2 regions of the Rhizobium tropici CIAT 899 genome follow, and region 2 is predicted to be linked to the other one. Evidence: predicted binding sites of a transcription regulator. Region 2 holds the regulator's gene; the other holds the start of a gene.
What was found. The regulator PhoB, encoded in region 2, activates phosphate uptake and scavenging genes when phosphate is short. The targets are predictions, from matches to a motif close to TGTCATNNANCTGTCAT.

Region 1 (5,739 bases), 780 kb from region 2:
CGTTGAGGAACTTGGCAGCCTCGGCAAGTTTGCTGCCGTTGGCATATTCCACAAGATAGGTGGCGGCAAGAATACCGATCGGCGCGGCGATCACGATCGCGAGACCCGTGACCAGCACGGTGCCGTAGATCGCGTTGATCAGACCGCCGCGCGAGCCCTGGGCCGGGATCGACATGGTGAACACGTCGAGGCTGAGCGCCGATATGCCGCGATAAAGCAGGGTCGCAAGGATCACGCTGAGAAAGAAGATGCCGAGGACGGCCGCGATGAAGCACAAGACCATCATCACCCGGTTCTTCCCATAACGCCTCGACACGAGGTTCTGACGAATTGCATTGTCCATGGTTTTTTCCTCAGTGCGAGTCGCCGCGGCCGATCATCCACCTCGCCAGCGCAAGCACGCAGAAGGAAAGGACGAACAGGAGCAGGCCGAGCGCAATCAGGCTCGACAATTGCAGACCGTCGGCATCGCCGAAATTGTTCGCGATCTGGGCGGAAATGGTGGTGGACGGCGAGATGATCGACGATTGCAGACGGCTCACCGAGCCAATAACGAAGGTGACGGCCATGGTTTCGCCGAGCGCGCGGCCGAGGCCGAGCATGATGCCGCCGACGAGGCCGCGGCGTGTATAGGGAATCAGGATGTGGCGAGCCACTTCCCATGTGGTCATGCCCATGCCGTAGGCGGATTCGCGCAGCATCGGCGGCACTGTGCTGAACACGTCGCGGGAGATCGCGGTGATGAACGGCAGGATCATGACGGCGAGCACGAGGCTTGCCGTCAGCAGGCCGACGCCCGGCGCCGGCGGCTGGAACAGCAGGCCGATCACCGGCACCTGGCCGACAGTCGCCATCAGGAAAGGCAGGACATTGTTCTGCATCAGCGGCACGAGAATGAACAGGCCGACGATGCCATAGATGATGGAGGGAACGCCCGCCAGAAGCTCGATGGCCGTGCTGATCGGACGGCGCAGGCTGCCGGGGCAAAGTTCCGTGAGGAAGATGGCGATGCCGATGCCCAGGGGAATGGCAATCAACATGGCGATGAACGAACTTACGAGTGTGCCGACCACCGCAGGGACGGCGCCATAAATATCGGCCGGCGCGCTCCACTTGGTGCCCCAAAGGAACGACAAGCCAAAGGTCTGAAATGTGGGTAAGGCATCGATGACAAGAACCACGAGGATTGCCAGCAGCAGAAGCACGACAAGAATAGCCGAGCCAAGCGTCATCAAATAGAAAATCCGATCCTGTATCCGGAATTTTCTGGTCGCGGCGGAGGTATTCACAGCCTGGAAGCCAGCCATCTGAGTCGCGTCAGCCATCGATTTCCCCTTGTCCTGTCACGAAAGGCGGACAGGGAAATACCCTGTCCGCCGCAACTTTTTCGCCTAGCACAAATTACTTCGTGCCGAAGTCCGTCTTCCAAGACTTCTCGACGATCTCGACAACATTGTCCGGAACCGCAAGATAAGACAGCGCGGTCGCGTCCTTCTGGCCATGCTCATAGGACCACTTGAAGAACTTCAGTGCTTCTTCGTTCTTAGCAGCATCAGCCGGCTTCTTGTAGAGCAGAACCCAGGTGGAAGCTGCAATCGGCCAGCTCTTTTCGCCCGGCTGATTGGTGATGATCAGGTTGAAGTTCTTGGCCTTGGCCCAATCGGCGTTGGAGGCGGCAGCCTTGAAGGTTTCCAGGCTCGGCTCGATAACCTTGCCGGCAGCATTCTTCATCTTCGCAAAGCCGATGTGGTTGGCGACGACGTAGGAATATTCAACGTAGGAGATCGAGCCAGCCGTCTGGTTGACGGTGGTGGAAACGCCTTCCGAGCCCTTGGCGCCGAAGCCGACCGGCCATTCAACAGCCGTGTTCGAGCCAACCTTTTCCTTCCACTCCGGCGAAACCTTCGCCAGGTAGTCGGTGAAGTTGAAGGTCGTGCCCGAGCTGTCGGCGCGGTAAACGACCGAGATCGCCGTGGACGGCAGCTTCACGTCCGGATTGAGAGCCTTGATGGCTGCATCGTCCCACTTGGCGATCTTGCCGAGGAAGATGTCGGCCAGCGTCTTGCCGTCAAGAACGAGTTCGCCCGGCTTTACGCCTTCGACGTTATAGGAAACGACGATACCGCCGGAGATCATCGGGAACTGGGCAATGCCGTTCTTCTCGAGGTCGGCGTCGCTCATCGGCTTGTCCGAAGCGCCGAATACGATGGTCTTGTCGAGGAGCTGCTTGATGCCGGCGCCCGAACCGACCGACTGGTAATTGACGACGTTGTTCGTCGCAGCCTTGTAGCCTTCGGCCCACTTGGACAGAACCGGTGCAATGAAGCTCGAGCCAGCGCCCGTGATGTCGGCAGCGGAGGCCGAAGCGGACATAGCCGCGATGAGGCCTGCAGTCAGGCAAAGCGAACGGAGTTTCAGGTTAAGCATAGTAGACTCACTTCCTCAAGTGAATGAAAGGATGGCGAGCAGAAGATCGACGTGAGGTTGCCCATGGTAAACGAACCTCCCCGCCCGAAGTCTCCCGGCGACAGACTTGGCTCTAAAGACGCATTGTTTCAGTTTGATGACAGTTTAATGAAGCGGTAGTGACACAACCTGCGGCAATCATCGCCGCCATTGCGGAACGGCGTCAAACGAGCTGCGCCAAAGAGCGCACGAACGTGAACTTCATGTCCTGATTCAAGAGCATCGTCAGAGACGGATCACGTAATCCTTGCGAGTCGTTTCAATAACTTCCCAGGTCCCCTTGAAGCCCGGCCTCAAGATAAGGCGGTCGCCTGCGCGCAGATGGAAGGTCTCGCCATCCTCACTCGTCACGATAGAATAGCCGGAGAGGATATGGAAATATTCCCATTCGTCATAGACGATCCTCCATTTGCCTGGGGTTGCTTCCCAGATACCGGCATAGAGGCCGCCATCAGCCTCATCGAGGCTCCAGGTTCGGAAGGTCGGGGCTCCCGAAATGAGGCGATCGGCGGCGGGCGCTCCGAGCTCGGGCTCAACGTCATCGACATTCAGTTGCACATAGCCTGCCACTCAGATCCCCCGTCGGTCACGTTTCGCCACATTAAAAAATGTCCGCGGTGGCCACCATGCTGGTGGGCGCGGACCGAGACAAACATGAAATTCGCCGGGATCAAAGAACCCCTGCGGCTTTTTCGGCTTCCTGCCGGTGCCGTCCTCAGACTTTCGCCAGCGCCTGCTCCAGATCGGCGATGATATCCTTGACGTCCTCGATACCGACGGAGAGGCGCACCACATCCGGGCCGGCGCCGGCTGCGACCTTCTGTTCGTCGCTCAGCTGCTTGTGCGTGGTCGAAGCAGGATGGATGACGAGCGAGCGCGTGTCGCCGATATTGGCAAGATGCGAGAACAGCTGCAGGCCTTCGACCAGCCCCTTGCCGGCTTCATATCCCCCCTTCAGACCAAAGGTGAAGACGGAGCCTGCGCCCTTCGGCGAGTAGCGCTGCTGCAGCGCGTGGTTGGGATCGTCCTCAAGGCCGGCATAATTGACCCATGCCACCTTCTCCTGCCCCTTCAGCCAGCGCGCAACGGCAGCCGCATTGTCGGAATGGCGCTGCATCCGCAGCGGAAGCGTTTCGATGCCCGTCAGGATCAGAAAGGCATTGAACGGCGAGATGGCCGGTCCGAGATCGCGCAGGCCCAGCACGCGGCACGCAATGGCGAAAGCGAAATTGCCGAAGGTCGCATGCAGCACGATGCCGTTATATTCCGGACGCGGTGAAGACAGCATTGGATAATTACCCGAGGCGGACCAGTCGAAAGTGCCGCCATCGACGATGATGCCGCCCATGGAATTGCCATGGCCGCCGAGGAACTTCGTTAGGGAATGCACGACGATATCGGCACCATGCTCCAGCGGTCGGATGAGATAGGGGCTCGCCAGGGTATTGTCGACGATCAGCGGCAGGCCATGCTTGTGCGCGATGGCGGCGATGGCGGCGATATCGACAAAGGTGCCGCCGGGATTGGCAAGGCTTTCGATAAAGACGGCGCGGGTGCGACTGTCGATTTGCGCTTCGAAGGTCACAGGATCCGCGGAATCGGCCCAGCGGACCCGCCAATCGAAACTCTTGAAGGATTGCCCGAACTGATTGACCGAGCCTCCATAAAGCCGTTTGGCCGCGACGAAATTGTCACCCGGCTGCATGATTGCATGGAAGATGAGGAGCTGCGCTGCATGACCGGAGGCGACGGCCAGAGCCGCAGTGCCACCTTCGAGGGCAGCCACCCGCTCCTCCAGCACGGCCTGGGTCGGGTTCATGATGCGGGTATAGATATTGCCGAACTGCTGCAATCCGAACAGAGCGGCTGCATGATCCGCGTCCTGAAAGACGAAGGATGTCGTCTGGTAGATCGGCGTCGCGCGCGCGCCTGTCGCCGGATCCGGCTGCGCGCCGGCATGGATTGCAAGCGTGTCGAAACCTGGGTTGCTTGCTGGCATATCTTTCCTCCCGCCGGATTTTGTTCGTAACGGGAAAAGCATAACGCCTGGCATACGAAAGTTAACCGCGAACTTTGCGGTGCTTTTCGGCTCGCGGAAAAAACTTGCCATCTTTCGGTGAGATCGCGCGATAAACGGTCGGATGCCGTCGATCCCCTGTGATCTCGATCAGGCGACCAGGCGCGGATATTCGATGGCCGGGCAACGATCCATCACGACCCTTACGCCCGCCGCCTCCGCTCGTGCCGCGGCGGCGTCGTCACGCACGCCGAGTTGCCCCCAGATGACCGGCGGCCGCGGCTCGATCATGATCGTCTCCTCTACGACCGATCGGAGATATTCGGGCGCCCGAAAAACATCGACCATATCCACGGGCTCGGGGATATCGGCGAGACGCGCATAGACCCATTGCCCCAGAATTTCCTTGCCGGCCTGTCCGGGATTGATGGGGATGACCCGATAGCCCCTGTTCAGAAGATAGGCCATCACACCGTTGCTCGGGCGCGCGGGATTGGGCGAAGCGCCGACGAGCGCGATGGTCCTCACCGACAAAAGGATATCGGCTATATAGGAATCGTCATAACTGTCGTGGTTCATCACGAAGCCTCCCGCTCCGATCACACTTGCGTTTTGCCATAAATACGGAAACCGCAATGGCGGTCTCTGCGTATAGTATATTATAGCAACTTCAGGGAGGATTACTCAGATGAAAAAAATCATCTTGCTGGGCCTGCTCGTTACGTCGGTCGCAACGCCAGCCCTGGCTATCTCGCGCTACAATTCCATGTCCATGACCTGCGCCGAAGCGAGGGCTGTCATCAACCGGGAGCGCGCGGTCATTATGCGCTATCCTGCCAAGAGAACGCCGAAGATGACGCTCTATGATCGCTATGTCGCCGACAGCGGAGCGTGCGACCAGGGCTTTTATGCCTATCAGGACTATCTGCCCACCAAAGATCGAGCCTCGTGCCCGGTTTATATATGCCGGCCGACGACCGATCTGGATGACGACGATTTGATCTTCCGGCGCTGATCGAAGTACGCCCGAACGGGATGTGGTGGACGGATTCATGCGTTCGTCGCGATGAGCATCGATCACAATCCATGATTGCAATCAGCATTGTGCGCTTTCGGCACTATAGGCACCCTCATATTTTCTGTGAGGCTGTCCGGAGGTCATTCTTCAAAGCGCTTTTAGTCACTTTTGTGCGCCCGGAAAGTTGCGTTCTCAGGAAATGCAATCTTTGTTCTCTATTTATTCACATGTAATTTAG
Region 2 (5,739 bases):
CGTCGCCAAGCCGATGCTGGAGGTCCTGGCCGGCATTCCAACGATCGTCTACGGCTTCTTCGCGGTCATCACCGTCGGCCCCTTTCTGCGCGATATCTCAGCCGAGATCGATGGCTTGGTGACGGGCAACTATAAAAGCTTTATCGAAGCGCAGAGCGTTCTGACGGCCGGCTTCGTCATGGGCGTGATGCTCATCCCTTACGTTTCCTCGCTGTCGGACGATATCATCATGGCCGTGCCGCGCTCGCTGCGCGACGGCTCGCTTGGCCTCGGCGCCACGCGGTCGGAAACGGTCAAGCGTGTTCTGCTGCCGGCCGCCCTTCCGGGCATCGTCGGCGCGCTTTTGATGACCGCGTCGCGGGCGATCGGCGAAACCATGATCGTGGTGCTGGCCGCCGGCGTGGCCGCGCGCATGCAACTCGATCCGTTCGAGCCGATGACGACGGTCACAGTAAAGATCGTCAACCAGCTGACCGGCGATCTGGAATTCACTTCGCCGCAGACGCTCGTCGCTTTCGCTCTCGGGATCACGTTGTTCTTCCTGACGCTGTGCCTCAACGTCTATGCGCTCTACATCGTCCGTCGATATAGGGAGCAATACGAATGAGCGACGTCGTATCCTCCTCTCAGTTCAACATGCCGCGCGGGTTGACGCCGGGTGCATCCGTGCGCCGCGATATCGGCATCAGGCGACGCTACGCCGCCGAGCGCCGCTTCCGCGCCTATGGGATTACCGCCGTCATCTTCGGTCTCGTCTTCCTTATCATCCTGGTCTCGACCGTGGTCCGCACCGGCTATACCGCCTTCGTTCAGACCTCGATCACCCTGCCGATCGAATTCTCCGAGAAGGTGATCGACCCCGCAGCCAAGCGCGCCACCGATCCGAAGGTTCTGATCGCTGCCAACTACCCGGTACTGGTGCGCGACGCGCTGGTGAAAGCCTTGAGCATCGATCCCGCCAATCGCGCGCTCGTTCGTGCGGCGACGGCGATGGTGTCGGACAGTGCCAGGATCGCGCTGCGCGATAGGGTCATCGCCAATCCCTCGATCATAGGGACGACGCAGAACGTCACCTTCCTTGCCAGTTCCAATATCGATTCAGCCAACAAGGGCCAGATCGATCTGACTGTCGATGAGAAGGATCGTAAGATATCCGACCGCCAGGTCACCTGGATGAAGCAACTCAGCGAAAGCGGTGCGCTCTACAAGGCCTTCAACAGCGGTCTCTTCCTGTCGGGCAACTCGAGCCGGCCCGAAGCCGCCGGGCTCGGCGTCGCTCTGATCGGCTCGTTCTACCTGATGCTGACCGTTCTCGTCCTTGCCTTGCCGGTCGGCGTCGCCGCCTCGATCTATCTGGAGGAGTTCGCACCGAAGAACCGGCTGACGGATTTGATCGAGGTCAACATCAACAATCTCGCGGCTGTCCCATCGATCGTCTACGGCCTGCTGGGTCTCTCGGTCTTCATCAACATGATGGGACTGCCGCGCTCGGCCTCGCTGGTCGGCGGTCTCGTGCTGAGCCTGATGACGCTGCCGATGATCATTATCGCCACACGCTCGGCGCTGCGGGCCGTGCCGCCGTCGATCCGCAGCGCGGCGCTCGGTCTTGGTGCATCGCGCATGCAGATGGTCTTCCATCACGTCCTGCCGCTTGCGATGCCCGGCATTCTGACGGGCACGATCCTCGGGCTTGCGCACGCGCTTGGCGAGACTGCGCCGCTGCTTCTGATCGGCATGGTCGCCTTCGTCGCCAACTATCCGGCATCGCCGCTCGATCCTTCGACGGCGCTGCCGGTGCAGATCTACATGTGGGCGAGCGAAGCCGAGCGGGCCTTTGTCGAAAGGACGTCCGGCGCCATCATCGTGCTTCTCTTCTTCCTCGTCGCGATGAACATCGGCGCCATCCTGCTGCGGCGCCGCTTTGAGCGGCGCTGGTAAGGGAGGGCGCACGAAATGAACATGATGACGGAAGCCGCCAGCGAAAAAGCATTGTCCAGGAAGATGACGACGATCCCCTACAAGATGATCGGCCAGGACGTTTCTGTGTTCTACGGCGACAAGCGGGCGCTCTTCGGCGTCAATCTGAAGATCCGCACCAATACGGTCACGGCTTTGATCGGCCCTTCCGGTTGCGGCAAGTCCACCTTCCTGCGCTGCCTCAACCGCATGAACGATACGATCGAGACCTGCCGGGTCACCGGCAAGATCACGCTCGACGATCAGGATGTCTACGACGACAGCATCGACGTGGTGGAACTGCGCGCCCGCGTCGGCATGGTCTTTCAGAAGCCCAACCCATTTCCGAAGTCCATCTATGAGAACGTCGCCTACGGCCCGCGCATCCATGGCCTGCATCGCTCAAAGGCCGATCTCGAGCATATCGTCGAGACCAGCCTGCAGAAGGCCGGTCTCTGGGGCGAGGTCAAGGATCGGCTCCATGATGCCGGCACGAGCCTGTCCGGCGGCCAGCAGCAGCGTCTGTGCATCGCCCGCGCCGTCGCGGTCAGCCCGGAGGTCATCCTGATGGACGAGCCATGCTCGGCGCTTGATCCGATAGCGACCGCCAAGGTCGAGGATCTCATCCACGAGCTTCGGGAAAACTTCACCATCGTCATCGTGACGCATTCCATGCAGCAGGCAGCCCGCGTCTCGCAGCGTACCGCAATGTTCCATCTCGGCCACCTGGTCGAGGAGAACGACACCGATAAGATGTTCACCAATCCCGACGATTTCCGCACGCAGGATTACATCATGGGCCGTTTTGGTTGATGATGGCAGGCGCGCGGCTCATTTCACACAGTTCACCTTGAGGATAGAAAAATGGTCTCCACTCACATTCTCTCTGCCTACGACGAAGACCTGAAGTTCCTGACGCGCCGCATTGCTGAAATGGGCGGCCTGGCAGAGCAGATGGTTAGCGACAGCGTACGCGCCTTGGTCAACAGCGACGCTGCCCTGGCCCAGAAGGTCATCTCCGACGACGTCGTTCTCGACCATGCCGAGCGCGAAGTCGGAGACAAGGCGATCGTCACCATCGCCCGCCGTCAGCCGATGGCGGCGGACCTGCGTGAAATCATGGGCTCGATCCGCATCGCATCCGATCTCGAGCGCGTCGGCGATCTCGGCAAGAACACTGCAAAGCGCGTCATCGCCGTCCAGGGCACCGGTGTCCCGCGCCGCCTCGCCCGCGGCATCGAGCATCTCTCCGAACTGGCGCTGAGCCAGCTCAAGGAAGTTCTGGATGTCTACGCGACCCGCTCGCCGGACAAAGCCGTATCGATCCGCGAACGCGACGAGGAAATCGACGCCATGTACACCTCGCTCTTTCGCGAGATGCTGACCTACATGATGGAAGATCCGCGCAACATCACCACCTGCACGCATCTTCTTTTCTGCGCCAAGAACATCGAGCGCATCGGCGACCATGCCACCAACATCGCCGAGACGATCTATTACATGGCGACGGGCGCGCAGCCGGAAGGCGAGCGCCCGAAGGACGATACCGCCAATACCGTCGGCGCAGTGACGGAATAATCTGGAAGCGAAGAAAGGAGACCATAGGCGCATGGTTCCGAGAGTTGCTGTTGTAGAAGACGAGGAAGCGCTTAGCGTTCTGCTGCGCTACAATCTTGAGGCCGAAGGCTTCGAGGTGGACACGATCCTCAGAGGCGATGAGGCCGAGCTGCGTCTCCAGGAGCGCATCCCCGATCTCCTGATCCTCGACTGGATGCTCCCCGGCGTATCGGGCATCGAGCTCTGCCGCCGGCTGCGTATGCGGCCGGAGACGGAGCGCCTGCCGATCATCATGCTGACGGCCCGCGGCGAGGAAAGCGAGCGCGTGCGCGGGCTTTCGACCGGCGCGGACGATTATGTCGTCAAGCCGTTCTCGACGCCGGAGCTGATGGCTCGCGTCAAGGCGATGCTGCGGCGCGCCCGCCCGGAGGTTCTCTCCACGGTGCTGCGCTGCGGCGATATCGAGCTGGACCGCGAAACTCATCGCGTCCACCGCAAGAGCCGCGAAGTGCGGCTGGGGCCGACGGAATTCCGCCTGCTTGAGTTCCTGATGTCCTCGCCGGGCCGCGTCTTCTCGCGTTCGCAGCTGCTCGACGGCGTATGGGGTCACGATATCTACGTCGACGAACGCACGGTCGACGTCCATGTCGGCCGCCTGCGCAAGGCGCTCAATTTCTCCAATATGCAGGATGTCATCCGCACCGTTCGCGGCGCGGGCTACTCCATGGAAGCCTGAGCGGGGAGACCCGATCAGGCATCAACATAGCGGCGGAAACAGAAAACGGGCCTCAAGGGCCCGTTTCTTTATCTCAGTCATCAAGCCTCTCAGCCACGCGGCTGGGCCGGTCTACGCCGTTCATGCACCGGCTGGTAGGCCAGGCGCTGATGGTAGGTGCAGTAAGGCGATGAATCTGGGCTCTCGTTGCCGCAGAAATGGAAATCGTCCTTCAGCGGATCGCCGACCGGCCACTTGCAGGTGCGCTCCGTCAGTTCCGTCAGGCCGAGGCGGCGGGAGATCGGAACGACGACGTTCGATGCCGGGCGATATTGGATTTCGTTGACGGAATCGATCTCGATCTCTTCCTTCAGCATGGTTGCGCCCTGCTGGCGGGCAACCACCGTGCGGGTAGCAACGCGCGATCCGTAGGTCGCAGCGCGAGGTGCCGCTGCGCTGCGCTTCGGCGTGCGTGCTGCGGTTGCCGTGCCGCCCGCCTTCGCTCGGCCGGGGAGGTTCAGGCGATGCACCTTGCCGATGACGGCGTTACGGCTCACGCCACCGAGCTGCGCAGCAATCTGGCTGGCGCTCAATCCTTCGGACCATAGCTTTTTCAGCTTCTCGACGCGTTCGTCTGTCCAATTCATGCCCTGTCTCCGCTGTCGCGTTTCCGATGGCAGAATCCCTCACCATTGCCTCGCATGGTATCGAGGCGCGAAACGCTCTAAAATTGTGGTGACTAGTTCCGCCGCATGCAGTCTAGCAATTGGTTTTTAACCTAGTGTGAGGCTGACTCCGTGACAAGAGTCGCGGGAATCTTGAGGAATCGATTTCGAGGTTTTCCCCAACTTGCTGTCCGGGCGTGGCATTTCTGCCATAGGCGCCGCCCGGCGCATCTCTTTTGCCGGCAAGTGTTTTCTCGCACCTGCTAAAACGGCAGTTTTGTTGACATCGCGGTGCAAAACATCAATAGTGCCCGAGCCGCCGCAAGGCGGCATTTTTGATTTTTTCGGACCCGTTTCATCAAATGGAAGCGATCGGTCCTTAAAGTTGTGATCAGGAGATAGGGCCATGGCCGAGACCACGCCGCTTTACGACACCTACTTGCGCGCTCCGCTGCGGTTCGAGCGAGGCGAGGGCGTCTGGCTGGTCACTGAGAATGGCGAACGCTACCTCGATTTCGCAGCCGGCGTCGCGGTCAATTCGCTCGGTCATGCTCATCCCCATCTTGTCGCCGAACTGAAGGCGCAGGCCGACAAGGTCTGGCACCTGTCCAACCTCTATGAGGTGCCCGGTCAGGAGAAGCTGTCGAAGCGGCTGACGGAAGTGACCTTCGCCGACAAGGTGTTCTTCACCAATTCGGGCGCAGAAGCTCTGGAGTGCGCCATCAAGACTGCGCGGCGCTACCAGTTCGCCAAGGGGCATCCCGAGAAGTTCCATATCATCACCTTCGAAGGCGCCTTCCACGGCCGCACCATCGCAACGATTGCCGCCGGTGGCCAGGAAAAATA

Region 1: a site for PhoB is predicted at 2,553-2,569, ahead of pstS (phosphate ABC transporter substrate-binding protein PstS). Genes of this name have one in related genera too.

Annotation. Positions count from the first base shown of each region.
Region 1 covers NC_020059.1:1,363,761-1,369,499, reverse strand. Annotated here, with positions in the region: gene pstA (phosphate ABC transporter permease PstA) at 1-343, opposite strand, end outside; gene pstC (phosphate ABC transporter permease subunit PstC) at 354-1,325, opposite strand; gene pstS (phosphate ABC transporter substrate-binding protein PstS) at 1,402-2,427, opposite strand; gene RTCIAT899_RS06650 (cupin domain-containing protein) at 2,692-3,036, opposite strand; gene RTCIAT899_RS06645 (O-acetylhomoserine aminocarboxypropyltransferase) at 3,182-4,465, opposite strand; gene RTCIAT899_RS06640 (CoA-binding protein) at 4,634-5,062, opposite strand; gene RTCIAT899_RS06635 (hypothetical protein) at 5,172-5,498, shown strand.
Region 2 covers NC_020059.1:578,766-584,504, forward strand. Annotated here, with positions in the region: gene pstC (phosphate ABC transporter permease subunit PstC) at 1-607, shown strand, start outside; gene pstA (phosphate ABC transporter permease PstA) at 604-1,938, shown strand; gene pstB (phosphate ABC transporter ATP-binding protein PstB) at 1,954-2,769, shown strand; gene phoU (phosphate signaling complex protein PhoU) at 2,821-3,534, shown strand; gene phoB (phosphate regulon transcriptional regulator PhoB) at 3,566-4,249, shown strand; gene RTCIAT899_RS02860 (GcrA family cell cycle regulator) at 4,339-4,875, opposite strand; gene RTCIAT899_RS02865 (aspartate aminotransferase family protein) at 5,300-5,739, shown strand, end outside.